2 regions of the Streptomyces sp. NPDC006314 genome follow, and region 2 is predicted to be linked to the other one. Evidence: riboswitches for the same ligand, from Rfam matches in the RefSeq annotation. Region 2 holds a riboswitch; the other holds the start of a gene.
What was found. Region 2 has a riboswitch for thiamine pyrophosphate ahead of thiC (phosphomethylpyrimidine synthase ThiC). Riboswitches for the same ligand answer to the same signal wherever they lie in the genome.

Region 1 (7,011 bases), on a different contig from region 2:
CCGGCGGGCCCCACGTACGATGCGCCTGAGGCGCAGCAGACTCGCCCCATGCCCATCGTGCCCGAGGTGTCCGCGTACGCCGGAGACCAGGACGACGACCGGGGGGCCGCTCGGCTGGGCGGCCCCTTGTTCCGAGACGAGACCTTCCAGGACCGGCCCGTCCCGGCCGAGACCCAGAATCCGGAGCCCATGCCCGACGCCCCCCAGCCGGCGCCAGCGCCGCAGAAGAAGAGCGCGGGCCGTGACCTGAGCGCGGCCATAGGGGTCGGCGTCGGGCTCGGTGTGGTGATCGTCGCGTCCCTGTTCATCGTCAAGGCCGTGTTCGTCGGCGTGATAGCGGTCGCCGTCGTCGTCGGGCTGTGGGAGCTCACCAGCAGGCTGCAGGAGCGCAAGGGCATCAAGGCGCCGCTCGTGCCGCTGGCGGTCGGTGGTGCGGCGATGGTGGTCGCCGGCTATGTGCGCGGCGCCGAGGGCGCGTGGGTCGCCATGGCCCTGACGGCCCTCGCCGTCCTCGTCTGGCGTATGACCGAACCACCGGAGAACTACCTCAAGGACGTCACGGCCGGCGTCTTCGCGGCGTTCTACGTGCCCTTCCTGGCCACGTTCGTCGCGCTGCTGCTCACCGCCGACGACGGCCCCTGGCGGGTGCTCACCTTCCTGCTGCTGACGGTCGTCAGCGACACCGGCGCGTACGCGGTCGGCTGGCGCTTCGGCAAGCACAAGCTCGCCCCGCGGATCAGCCCCGGCAAGACCCGCGAGGGCCTGCTGGGCGCGGTGCTGTTCGCCATGGTCGCGGGCGCGCTGTGCATGCGGTTCCTGATCGACGACGGCACCTGGTGGCAGGGCCTGCTGCTGGGCCTCGCGGTCGCGGTCAGCGCCACGCTGGGCGACCTCGGCGAGTCCATGATCAAGCGGGATCTCGGCATCAAGGACATGGGCACCTTGCTTCCCGGGCACGGCGGCATCATGGACCGACTGGACTCATTGCTGCCCACGGCGCCGGTGGTCTGGCTGCTGATGGTGGTGTTCGTCGGATCCGCGTGAGCGAGTGCCGTACGACGTCCGGACCCCCGTCCTGAGCACAAGGCGGGGGCCCGTTGCCGTTTCCCGGACCTCCCGGCCCGTTGCCGTTTCCCGGACCTCCCGGCCCGTTGCGCAGGGACCGCACCCGGATGCCGCAGCACAAATCGGCAGCCGGAGCCCGCGCGCGGCAGACTCCCTCAGAGGGCGACGTGTACTCCGCCGCCCGGTGACGCAGCAGGGAGTGTGCCCGATGCCCCTCGACCCAGCCCCCGCCCCGCCTCCTCCGCCGGTGAGGTTCTGGCCCGTCGACGACCTGCCCGCACTCGACCCCGATCCGTTCCTGGACGAGTTGCTGCGCGACGAGCCGGTCACCCGGATCAGGCTCCCGCACGGCGAGGGGCACGCCTGGCTGGTCACCCGGTACGAGGACGTCCGCTTCGTCACCTCCGACCCGCGCTTCTCCCGGGAACAGGTCGTCGGCCGCGATGTCACCACCATGCGCCCGGTGCCGGTGGCCTCGCAGACGGCGGGTCTGCAGTACATCGACCCGCCCCGGCACAGTCGGCTGCGCCGGGTCGTCGCCCGCGCCTTCACCGGCAGGAGCATGCAGCGGCTGCGGCCGCTGGCCGAGGGCAGGGCCACCGAACTGCTCGACGGGATGGAGCGCGCGGGCGCACCGGCCGACCTCATGGAACACCTGCACGGCCCCTTCCCGATCGCCGTGACCCGCGACTTCCTCGGTGTGGAGGAGAAGGACTGGCACCGCTGGGCGGCGACGGGTGAGGCCCTGCTGTCCGCGGGCACCGAGTCCGAGGAACGCGCCAGGGAGGCCGCTCAGGCCACCCGGGCCCGCATCGTCGAACTGCTCCAGCAGCGCCGCGAGGATCCCCGCGACGACCTGGCCGGCGTGCTGGCGCAGGCCGCCGCGGCGGGCGAGATCACCGACGACGAGGCGATCTCCCTGGCCACCGCCATCCAGGTCAGCGGCGGTCACGCGGTGCGCAACAACAGCGGCTCGATGATGTACGCACTGCTCACCCACCCCGAGCACATGGACCGGCTGCGGCGCGAGCCGGAACTCCTGCCCCGGGCCGTGGACGAGCTGTTCCGCTACGTCCCGCACCGCAACGGCGTCGGCATCCCCCGTGTCGCCGTCGAGGACGTCGAGGTCGGCGGCCGGCTGATCCGGGCCGGCGACGTCGTCTACAACGCCTACGTCGCCGCCAACCGCGACCCCGAGGTCTTCCCCGACCCCGACGCCCTGGACTTCGACCGGAAGAGCCCCGCCCATCTGGCCTTCGGCCACGGCCCGCACCACTGCCTGGCCGCCATCATGGCCCGCATGGAGGCCGAGGTCATGATCGGCGCCGTACTCGCCCGCTTCCCCGGCATCCGGCTGGCCGTGCCTCCCGAGGAGGTCGAGTTCCAGCGCCAGGGCCTGATCCGCGGCCCCAGGACGCTGCCCGTGACCTGGTGACACCCGGGTCACGTCACGGGCGACCCCGGCTGGCTCGGCTGGGACTACCTGGAGGCGGTGTAGCGGCCGCGGTCGGGGCGATTCGCGACGGAGTGCGCGTGGCCGACCAGCTGTCCCGACTTGCCCTCTCGGCGCCGGTCAGGACCTTGCCGTACGCCCAGGGGCCCTTCTCGGCGGAGCAGGAGGACCGGAACCGGGCGCCTTCGGCGACGAGCCGGGCGGGACCGCTTGTGTCACGCCTTCGGAGCAGGGACACAAGCGGGCATCGAATGGCGGGTTGGCTGTGGTGATATCACCAGTCGCGCTGCCGAAGCTCCTAGAGCGCTGCAGCCAAGATCGCGGCCAGCGCGAAAACGCCGGCCAGTACGGAGCAGACGATCGCAGCGACGAGGTGGGTGCGCCAGTAGTTCTCCTCGTCCTGTACCACCACCGCGGTACGCGGTCTGCCCTTCCAGTAGGCGATCTCCACCACGTCGCCGGCCTCGAATCGTGGAGATCCGTACCCTGTAACCACAATCTGTCTGCTCTTGCCGTCCGGGGTGACGAACGAACACCAGGCGCTCGCGTCGCCGTCGTCCCAGGTGACGTAGTCGCACACACCGGGTGCGCGCTCGCCATGCGCTATGAGGTGACGGACGCCTCGCGCCTTCCTGGCCGGGATCAGACCCAGCAGGCCGAAGAAGACGGCCGCAGCTATGCAGGCACTCATCAGTCCCCCTCAAGACATGACTGCGATCATGCCGCACTTACCTACAGAGATGCAGGCTACTGACCATCCCACCGCCCGAGCACGCGCCCTGGGCCGTCCCTGGGCCGTCCGAGGCCAACCAATGCTGACAGTCGGTGCCCACGGGTGACCGCCCCCACCCCGCTCTGGCCTGGGCTACCCGAGTCGATCTGCGACACTGGTAAGCGCCATGCCTAAGCCCGGAGAACTCACTTTCGTCGCCCCGCGCGGAGCCAAGAAGCCGCCGCGGCACCTCGCCGACCTCACGCCCGCCGAGCGCAAGGACGCGGTGGCCGAGATCGGCGAGAAGCCGTTCCGTGCCAAGCAGCTCTCGCAGCACTACTTCGCGCGGTACGCGCACGACCCGGCGGACTGGACCGACATCCCCGCCGGTGCGCGCGGCAAGCTGCAGGAGGCGTTGCTTCCCGAGCTGATGACCGTCGTACGGCATCTGTCGACCGACCAGGGGACCACACGCAAGACCCTGTGGCGGCTGTTCGACGGGACGCTCGTCGAGTCCGTGCTGATGCGGTATCCGGACCGGGTCACCATGTGCATCAGCTCGCAGGCGGGGTGCGGCATGAACTGCCCGTTCTGCGCGACCGGGCAGGCGGGGCTCGACCGGAACCTGTCCACCGCCGAGATCGTCCACCAGATCGTGGACGGCATGCGGGCGCTCCGGGACGGGGAAGTGCCCGGCGGGCCTGCGCGGCTTTCCAACATCGTCTTCATGGGGATGGGGGAGCCGCTCGCCAACTACAACCGGGTCGTGGGTGCCATTCGGGCGCTCACCGATCCCGCCCCGGACGGGCTCGGGCTCTCGCAGCGCGGGATCACCGTCTCCACCGTCGGGCTCGTGCCGGCCATCCACCGGTTCGCCGACGAGGGCTTCAAGTGCCGGCTCGCGATCTCCCTGCACGCCCCCGACGACGAGCTGCGCGACACCCTCGTCCCCGTGAACACGCGGTGGAAGGTGCGCGAGGTGCTGGACGCCGGGTTCGAGTACACCGAGAAGTCGGGTCGCAGGCTGTCGATCGAGTACGCGCTGATCCGGGACATCAACGACCACGCGTGGCGCGGTGACCGGCTCGGCCGGCTGCTCAAGGGCAGGCCCGTGCACGTCAACCTCATCCCGCTCAACCCGACGCCGGGGTCCAAGTGGACCGCTTCCCGGCCGGCGGACGAGAAGGCGTTCGTCGAGGCCATCGCCGCGCACGGTGTGCCCGTCACGGTTCGGGACACCCGTGGCCAGGAGATCGACGGGGCCTGTGGTCAGCTCGCGGCCACCGAGCGGTAATCTGGCCACGTCCACACATCTTCATATTCCGACAGGGGAGCGCCACAGCGCTGAGAGTGCGGCAAACGGGCCGCAGACCCTCTGAACCTCGCCCAGGTCATTCTGGGTAGGAAGTTCGGTCATCACTCAAGCTGTTGCGCCCTGCCCGGGCCTCCCTCGCGGAGCCCGGGCAGGGCCGCGTCTCTTCCTGGCCACCCCCAGGAGGACATCCAGTGCACAACAAGACCTTCGTGGCCATGGCGGTCGGGCTCGGCCTGGTCACGCTGCCGGCGTTGACGGCGTGCGGCTCGAGCGACGCCAAGGGGTCCACGGACTCCAAGACCGTCACCCTGGTCAGCCACAACTCGTGGAGCGTCTCCGAGAGCGTCCTCAAGGACTTCGAGAAGCAGTCCGGGTACCAGGTCAAGGCCCTCGAGGACGGTGACGCGGGCCAGGCCGTCAACAAGGCGATCCTGACCAAGGGCAACCCGCAGGGCGACGTCTTCTTCGGCGTCGACAACACCCTGCTGTCCCGGGCTCTCGACAACGGCCTCTTCCAGCCGTACGAGGCCAAGGGGCTCGGTACCGTCGGCGCCGCCTACCGGCTCGACGGGGCCAAGCACCGGGTCACGCCGGTCGATCACGGCGACATCTGCGTCAACTACGACAAGGCCTACTTCAGCGAGCACAAGCTGGCCCCGCCCCGGTCCTTCGCCGACCTGGCCAAGCCCGAGTACAAGAACCTCCTCGTCACCGAGAACGCGGCCACCTCCTCGCCCGGTCTCGGCTTCCTGCTCGGCAGCGCCGCCGAGTACGGTGACGACGGCTGGCAGGACTACTGGAAGAAGCTCAAGGCCAACGGCGTGAAGGTCGTCGACGGCTGGGAGCAGGCCTACCTCCAGGAGTTCTCCGGCTCCTCCGGGGGCAAGAAGGCCGGCGGGGACCGGCCGCTCGTGGTGTCGTACGCCTCCTCCCCGCCCGCCGAGGTGATCAACACCAAGAAGCGGCCCGGTACCGCACCGACCGGCGTGGCCGCGGGCACCTGCTTCCGGCAGATCGAGTTCGCCGGGCTGCTGAGCAACGCGAAGAACACCGAGGGCGGCAAGGCGTTCATCGACTTCCTGCTCACCAAGGAGTTCCAGCAGGACATGCCGTTCAACATGTTCGTCTACCCGGTCGTGAAGGGTGCCGCCGTTCCTGCCGAGTTCACGAAGTACGGGCCGGCCGCCGAGCACCCCCGGACCATGGCCCCGGACAAGATCGCCGCCAACCGCGACCAGTGGGTCAAGTCGTGGACGTCACTCGTACTGAGGTAGCCGGGACACGGCGGAGAAGCGCGGCGCGGCTCGGGCTCATGGCCCTGCCCGTCGCGTTCTTCGCGCTGTTCTTCGCCTGGCCCGTGGCCGCGATCGTCGCGCGCGGACTGAAGGTGGACGGCGCCTGGCGGTTCGGGCGGATCGCGGACGTCGTCACCCAGCCGGACATCCGGCACGTGCTGTGGTTCACCACTTGGCAGGCGCTCGCCTCCACCGCGCTCACCCTGTTGCTCGCGCTGCCCGCCGCCCATGTCTTCGCGCGCCTCGACTTCCCGGGCAAGCAGCTGCTGCGGGCCGTCGTCACCGTCCCGTTCGTGCTGCCGACCGTCGTCGCCGGCAGCGCCTTCCTGGCGCTCGTCGGGCGGGGCGGTCTGCTCGACGAGCTGTGGGGGGTACGGCTGGACACCACGGTGTGGGCGATCCTGCTGGCCCACGTCTTCTTCAACTACGCGGTAGTGGTGCGCACGGTGGGCGGGCTGTGGGCCCAGCTCGACCCCCGGCAGGAGGAGGCCGCCCGGATGCTCGGCGCCTCGCCGCTCGGGGCCTGGCGGAAGATCACCCTGCCCGCTCTCGCGCCCGCCGTGGCCGCCGCCGCGCTGATGGTGTTCCTGTTCACCTTCACCTCCTTCGGTGTCGTGCAGATCCTCGGCGGCCCCACCTTCTCCACCCTCGAAGTGGAGATCTACCGGCAGACCTCGGAGACCTTCGATCTGTCCACGGCCGCCGTCCTCACCCTCGTCCAGTTCGCCGCCGTCGGCGCGATCCTCGCCGTGCACGCCTGGACCGTACGGCGGCGGGAGACCGCGCTGCGCCTCGTCGACCCGAAGGTGACCGTTCGCCGGCCGCGCGGGGCCGGCCAGTGGGCGCTGCTCGCCGGGGTCCTCACCACCATCGCCCTGCTCCTCGTGCTGCCGCTCGCCGTGCTCGTCCGGCGCTCCCTCGACGCACCCGGCCTCGGCTACTACCGGGCGCTGACCGACCCCGACGGCGGTACGTTCCTGGTGGCACCCCTGCACGCCGTGTGGGCCTCGCTGGAGTACGCCGTCGCCGCCACCGCCATCGCCGTGGTGATCGGAGGTCTCGCCGCCGCCGCGCTGGCCCGCCGGGACGCGGGACGGCTGGTACGGGGCTTCGACGCGCTGTTGATGCTGCCGCTCGGCGTGTCCGCCGTGACCGTCGGCTTCGGCTTCCT
Region 2 (7,011 bases):
ACTGCGCACCATGGCGCTCAACGCCACCGCCCTGATCACCGCGGCCGCGGCGGCCGAGTACCAGCACTACGTGCAGGTCCGCCAGGATTTGCGCCACCCGGCGCTGTCCGCGCCTTCGGCCACCGGCGACTCCGCCACCACGGACCCTGCCTCGGCCACGGCGGGACTCGCCGCAACCCTCGGCGAGGCCGCCGAGACCACCGGAGCGGGCGCCATCGCGGTCATCGCCGTGCTGGCTCCCCTCCTGTCCGGAACCGCGGCGATGATCTTCCTGCTCGTCGGCTACATCCTGAAGATGCTCAACCCCGAACAGGCCTTCGCCCGGACCCTGCTCACCACCGGCTGGGTGTTCGGCGCCATGACCGCTGCCGCGATCCTCATCGCCGCCGTCGGGCTGCTGCTCACCGCTCTGCGCAACAGCAACTCGGCGGAAGCCCAGGCACAGGACGCGGCGCACGAACAGCTGACGAGAGCCAGGGAGGCCTGGCGGGACGCCCTGCTGGAGCGAGGCATCCTGCCGTTCCTGCGGGAGGCCCTCGCCGACCCCGGGCCGACGGCACTGCACCGCACGACCCCGCCCGCCCCGACCGGCCGCATGCCGCGCCTGGGCTACGACCGCCCCGGCTTCAGCAGCCCCGACGACGGCCCCGTCTCCGGCCGCCCGAGCTTCAGCAGCCCCGACTACACAAGCCCGGACTTCGGCGGCCCCGAACACCAGCCGGAGTGAGAACACCCGCCTCGACCGGGGTCCGCCCGCGGCGGCACCCGGTCGCGAGCGGCGCGGCTCACTTACAGCCGCCGGACCGCCTGCGCTTCGACACGCTCCACGGACGTGCGGCTGTACACGTGCACCAACGCAAGGTGGAACAACGCCGGTGCCAGCGGCGCCCAGCGGTGGACGCGGTCGTCCCGCAGCAGGTATCTGACCACCGAAGCGGGGCGGAAGGGCACATAGTCGATCGTCTGGTGCTCCCAGCGGTCCGCCACGCCCCTGCTCATCCTCGCCTGGATGTCCGTACTGCGCAGTTCCTTCAGCCGGGCGAAGTAGTGGCCGCTCCAGTGGCGTCTGTCGACGTCCAGGACGAAGGCCAGGAGCTCGAGGGTGTACTCGTGGGGCTCCAGGGCCAGTTCTTCCCGCATGCCCCGGCGGCACACCGCATGGAGGTCCGGTGCGCTCCTGCCCGACGAATCGATGTGCCGGGACAGCCCCTCGTTCACCGAGGAGTTCCACACCCCGGGCGCCATCCGCACCCGCTCGCTGCGACGGCTCACCACGAGCATGTCGTCGGCGGTGACCACGGCGACGTTGACGGCGAAGCTGCACTGCAGGAACGCCGGCGCCACAAGGGGCTGTTCGGGATCCAGGTAGCGCGACCGGGGGGTCGTACCGTCAGGCAGCCGACGGTCGAGTTGCTGGGCGGCCAGGAAGGTGTAGTAGTCGGTCGGCCGCAGCCGCAGATGCACCTCCGGGGTCTCGTCGAGCGCGGTGCGGGAGATGTCGAACGACTCGACCGCGTAGCGCGGTCCGTTCCACAAGGGCGTGCGCCCCTCGGCGCGCAGCCGTTCACTCTCGACCGCTATCTCCTCCCGCCACGGTTCCATGCCCGCCGGCAGCCGCACCTCGTCGTCGAGTACGTGGACGAAGACTCTCTCCGGCGGGATCGTGGTCTCACCGTCGCCCTCCACGATCAGCGCAGATGTGTGCAGGGGGCCCAGCGAGAACGTGCGCCAGGCCGGTCCCGACTCCTCCCGGCGGCCCAGGCCGCGCAGAGCACTGGCCGATCGTCTGCGCAGCCGGAACCACGCATCCTGTAAAGGCTGCTGGAACAGCACCGCGAACAGCATGCCGATGACGGCGCCCGCCACTCCGTTGGCAACATCGATCCCACCCACACGGCAGACCCTATGAATCTCGTCCGCGCACGGACGCCGTCGTGCTCCTTCCGTTACCGGCTTCCGGGACCCGGGGGGGGACGGACACCTCGGCCTGTCCCCCTCGTCGCCTCTCAGTCGGCCATCGGCAGATACACCCGGTTGCCCGCGGCCGCGAACTCCTTCGACTTCTGGGCCATGCCCTCCTCGATCTCGGCCTGGCTGCCGCCGTGTTCCCGGCGGATGTCCTGCGAGATCTTCATGCTGCAGAACTTGGGCCCGCACATGGAGCAGAAGTGGGCCGTCTTGGCGGGCTCCGCCGGGAGGGTCTCGTCGTGGAACTCCCGTGCCGTGTCCGGGTCCAGCGCGAGGTTGAACTGGTCTTCCCACCGGAACTCGAAGCGCGCGTCGGACAGCGCGTCGTCCCACTCCTGAGCGCCCGGATGCCCCTTGGCGAGGTCGGCCGCGTGCGCGGCGATCTTGTAGGTGATGACACCCGTCTTGACGTCGTCCCGGTTGGGCAGCCCCAGGTGCTCCTTGGGCGTGACATAGCAGAGCATCGCCGTGCCCCACCAGGCGATCATCGCCGCCCCGATGCCGGAGGTGATGTGGTCGTACGCCGGCGCGACGTCCGTGGTCAGCGGGCCGAGCGTATAGAACGGAGCTTCATCGCAGATCTCCTGCTGAAGGTCGATGTTCTCCTTGATCTTGTGCATCGGGACATGTCCCGGGCCCTCGATCATGGTCTGTACGTTGAAACGCTTGGCGATCCGGTTGAGTTCCCCGAGCGTGCGCAACTCCGCGAACTGCGCCTCGTCGTTGGCGTCCGCGATCGAGCCCGGCCGCAGGCCATCGCCCAGCGAGTACGTGACGTCGTAGGCGGCGAGGATCTCGCACAGCTCCTCGAAGTTCTCGTACAGGAACGACTCCTTGTGGTGTGCCAGGCACCACGCGGCCATGATCGATCCGCCGCGGGAGACGATGCCGGTCTTGCGGTGGGCCGTCAGCGGAACATACGCGAGGCGCACGCCGGCGTGAACGGTCATGTAGTCCACGCCCTGCTCGGCCTGCTCGATGACGGTGTCCTTGTAGATCTCCCAGGTGAGTTCCTCGGCCTTGCCGTCGACCTTCTCCAGGGCCTGGTAGAGCGGCACCGTGCCGATGGGTACGGGGGAGTTGCGCAGTACCCACTCGCGGGTGGTGTGGATGTTCCGGCCGGTGGAGAGATCCATGACCGTGTCGGCGCCCCAGCGGGTCGCCCAGGTCATCTTCTCGACCTCCTCCTCGATGGAGGAGGTCACCGCGGAGTTGCCGATGTTGGCGTTCACCTTCACCAGGAACCGCTTGCCGATGATCATCGGCTCGATCTCCGGGTGGTTGACGTTGGCCGGCAGCACCGCCCGACCCGCCGCGATCTCCTCGCGGACCACTTCCGGCGACACGTTCTCCCGGATGGCCACGTACTCCATCTCCGGCGTGATGTCGCCCCGGCGCGCGTATGCGAGCTGTGTCACCGCCTCGCCGCCGCGACCCCGCCGCGGCTGGCGCGGGCGTCCGGGGAAGACCGCGTCCAGGTTCCGCAGCCCGCCGCGCGGCGCTGTGTGCTTGATCCCGTCGTCCTCGGGACGGACAGGACGGCCCGCGTACTCCTCGGTGTCACCGCGGGCGATGATCCAGTTCTCCCGCAGCGGTGGCAGGCCCCTGCGGACGTCCGTGTCGACGAGTGGATCGGTGTACGGGCCTGAGGTGTCGTACAGCGTGACCGACTGCCCGTTGGTGAGGTGCACCTGACGGACCGGCACGCGCAGGTCAGGGCGCGAGCCCTCGACGTACGCCTTGTGCCAGCCGATGGACTTCCCGGCCTCCTGGGACTTCTCGTCCTGGACGGAGGCAGGCGTGCGTGCGTCCTTGTTGGTCATGAGACCTACTCCCTACGCCGGCATTACCCGGTAACAGGTTCGGCGGTCGACGCAGCGATTCCCGTCTGCCGACGTTCCCTGTGGAACAGCGCTCGTTCCACGTGAAACATCGCGTATACGGAGGTCAGCGCCCTCTCAGCCCGGTGCTCCGAGCTCCCGCGTGTGCAAAGGTGCCTCCACGCTAGCGTCATTTGTGGCGCGGTGAACAGTGGGCCTCTGCCGTTCTTGCGATGATCGGGCGGTGACCAGGATGGAGCAGTACCCGTACCAGGCGCCCGACCCGGGCCGCCGAGACGCTTCAGGGCCAGGCGGCGGACAGGGCGGTGAACGCGCCCACGACGGCCGTGCGCCGGGCGCCGGACACGGCCAGGGGAACGGCTCCGGCGGGGGCAGCGCACCCGGCCCGACGGGATCCGGCGGAGACGACGGGCACGGGCACGGGCACGGGCACGGGCACTCGCACGGTCACAGCCACGGTCCCGCCGCGCCCGTCTCCCAGCACCTGCGGAAGGTCATCGCGGCGATCCTGGTCCCGTTCACCGCGGCGGTCCTGGTCGGTCTGGTGGTGCTCTGGCCCGGGGGTGCCCCCTCGCACAAGCGCACCGGCGTCGGCTTCGACCGGCAGACTCAGCAGGCCACGGTCACCAGGGTCGTCGAGGTGAGCTGCAAGTCGGTGAACGCCTCCGGCGGGACTCCGACCAGTGACACCTCCACCGCCGAGGGCAACTCGGCGGTGCAGGAAGCGGGGGGTACCTGCAAGAAGGCGACCATCCGGGTCGAGACCGGCAAGGACAAGGGCCGTACGTTCACCGAGATCGTGCAGCCGGACCAGTCACGGCAGTTGCACCAGGGTGAGAAGGTCGTGGTCGCCTACGAGCCCTCGGCGCCCAAGGACCTGCAGTACTCGGTGACCGATGTGAACCGGAAGTTCCCCATGGCGCTGCTCGCGGGAATCTTCGCGCTCGCGGTCGTCGTGGTGGGCCGGCTGCGCGGGGTCATGGCGCTGATCGCGCTGGCCGTGAGCTTCCTGGTGCTGACGCTGTTCATCCTGCCCGCGATCCTGCAGGGTTCGAATCCGCTGCTGGTAGCCGTCGTCGGGTCGAGTGCGATCATGCTCATCGCGCTCTACATGTGCCATGGGCTGTCGGCCCGTACGTCCGTCGCGGTGCTCGGCACGTTGGTCTCCCTCCTGCTGATCGGCATCCTCGGCTCGGAGTTCATCGACTGGGCCGCCCTCACCGGAAACACGGACGACAACACCGGTCTGATCCACGGCCTGTATCCGTCGATCGACATGAGTGGTCTGCTGCTGGCCGGTGTCATCATCGGTTCGCTCGGTGTCCTGGACGATGTGACGGTGACGCAGACGTCGGCCGTCTGGGAGCTGCACGAGGCCAATCCGTCGATGGGCTGGCGCGGGCTGTACCGGGCGGGCATACGCATCGGCCGTGACCACATCGCGTCAGTCGTCAACACGCTCGTCCTCGCTTACGCCGGTGCCGCACTGCCGTTGCTGCTCCTGTTCTCGATCGCGCAGAGCAGCGTGGGGACCGTGGCCAACAGTGAGCTGGTGGCCGAGGAGATCGTACGCACGCTGGTGGGATCGATCGGTCTGGTCGCCGCGGTCCCGGTCACCACCGCGCTCGCCGCGCTGGTGGTGTCGGCCGACCGGCCCGGACCGGGTGCCCCGGCAGCCACCGGAGTACAGCGCCTTCCGGCCCGCGCCGGCCGGGGCCGCCGCCGCAAGCGGTGAGCCGGCACGGCCGGCCGTGTCCTGCGGACCGGGCAAGGCCGACCGTTATATGGAGTCCGCGCCATGCAGATTTGCGCAGAAGCGTTCCTGCGCGTTGCACACGCCACAGCGAAGTGCCCGGCGTCCCCTGCCGTGATGCTTCAGCCGGCGCTCTGTTCCTCGGCCAGGATGCGGTCCAGGGCCTCGTCGAGATGGGCGTCGAAATCGGCCAACGCGCCCTCCTGACCGAGCGGCACGAGCTTGTCCGTGCGGTCCAGAAAGGCCACGAGCGGCGGGGCCGACGAGCGGAACAGAGCCTGGTCACCGCCGACCTGAAGCCGGATCAGCACCTCGCCCAGCACCTCCGTATCGGCGGGTGCGATGTGCACATCCCCCTCTCCGCACGGCCGGCCGACCCCGTCGACCAGCAGCTCCCGCCCGAAGGCCCAGGTCACCGGGGCGTCGCCGGGCAGATGGAAGGTGAGTCGCACCGCATAGGGATCACTGGTCTCGTAGCGCAACTCCACCGGAATGCGGAAGGAGAGCTCCTCCGACACGAGAAAGCTCATCATGACTTCTGCCTGTACGGACTCACGCATCGTCTACCCCGTCATATGACATCGGCTGGCCGGGATCGATCCCTCTGACCGTGGTCAAATCTTGCTGAACGTGCACGGGAGATCACAAGGAGTAATTTTTCAGATGCTGATAGAGAGCGTGAGGGACCCGAGATGGCGCCCGATCTCCGTCTGCAACCGGTGGGCGGCGGGCAGCAGCCGGTCGGCGTGACGGGCGGGCAGGGAAAGGGCCATGGTGGCCGCGGTGGTGCCGACCGTGATCGGCACCGCCGCGCAGACCGTGCCGAGCGCGTACTCCTGACGCTCCACCACCGCCTCCATGCGCCCCAGCCGGGTCAGCCGTCGCAGCAGGGCACCGTTGTCCCGCACGGTGTACGGCGTGATGGCCTGCACGGGATAGCGGGCGAGATGGTCGCGTCGGGCGTCCTCGTCCAGCTGGGAGAGCAGGCACTGACCGATCGCGTGCGCATGGCCGGTCTCGCGGAAGTCCGCCCATTCCTCGACCGCGGGGGCCTCCGGGGAGTCGGAGACGCACATGACCTCGATCTCGCCGTCTTGGTACATCGCGTAGTACACGGGCACACCGATGGAATCACGCCAGTGCGCGAGCGTGTCCGCCACCGTGCTGCGACGTTTCTGCTGCGCTCCGCTACTGCTCAGCCGCTCTACCGCGTCGCCGAGGAAGAACAGCCCTTTCTCGCGGCGCAGATAGCCCTCGTGCACCAGGGTGCGCAGCAGGTGGTAGGTCGTGGGCAGCGCCAGGCCGGTCTCGCGGGCGAGTTGCTTGGCGGTTGCCCCGTAGGCGTGCGCGGCGACGCTCTCCAGCAGCCGCATGGCTCGCTGCACGGATCCGATGAGGGTCGCAGTGGCCGGTGGCCCGGGATGCCCGGAGGCCGGTTGCTCCGGGAGG

Region 1: linked by a shared signal. The riboswitch ahead of ABZ079_RS24875 (thiamine ABC transporter substrate-binding protein) and the one ahead of thiC (phosphomethylpyrimidine synthase ThiC) in region 2 are both predicted to bind thiamine pyrophosphate.

Annotation. Positions count from the first base shown of each region.
Region 1 is NZ_JBEXRL010000014.1:101,290-108,300, reverse strand. Features, by position in the region: gene ABZ079_RS24895 (phosphatidate cytidylyltransferase) at 1-1,044, shown strand, start outside; gene ABZ079_RS24890 (cytochrome P450) at 1,274-2,500, shown strand; gene ABZ079_RS24885 (hypothetical protein) at 2,817-3,209, opposite strand; gene rlmN (23S rRNA (adenine(2503)-C(2))-methyltransferase RlmN) at 3,418-4,524, shown strand; TPP riboswitch at 4,548-4,655, shown strand; gene ABZ079_RS24875 (thiamine ABC transporter substrate-binding protein) at 4,737-5,819, shown strand; gene ABZ079_RS24870 (iron ABC transporter permease) at 5,858-7,011, shown strand, end outside.
Region 2 is NZ_JBEXRL010000003.1:203,258-210,268, forward strand. Features, by position in the region: gene ABZ079_RS06600 (hypothetical protein) at 1-727, shown strand, start outside; gene ABZ079_RS06605 (hypothetical protein) at 790-1,893, opposite strand; gene thiC (phosphomethylpyrimidine synthase ThiC) at 2,007-3,791, opposite strand; TPP riboswitch at 3,784-3,961, opposite strand; gene ABZ079_RS06615 (YibE/F family protein) at 4,042-5,544, shown strand; gene ABZ079_RS06620 (SsgA family sporulation/cell division regulator) at 5,685-6,122, opposite strand; gene ABZ079_RS06625 (helix-turn-helix domain-containing protein) at 6,222-7,011, opposite strand, start outside.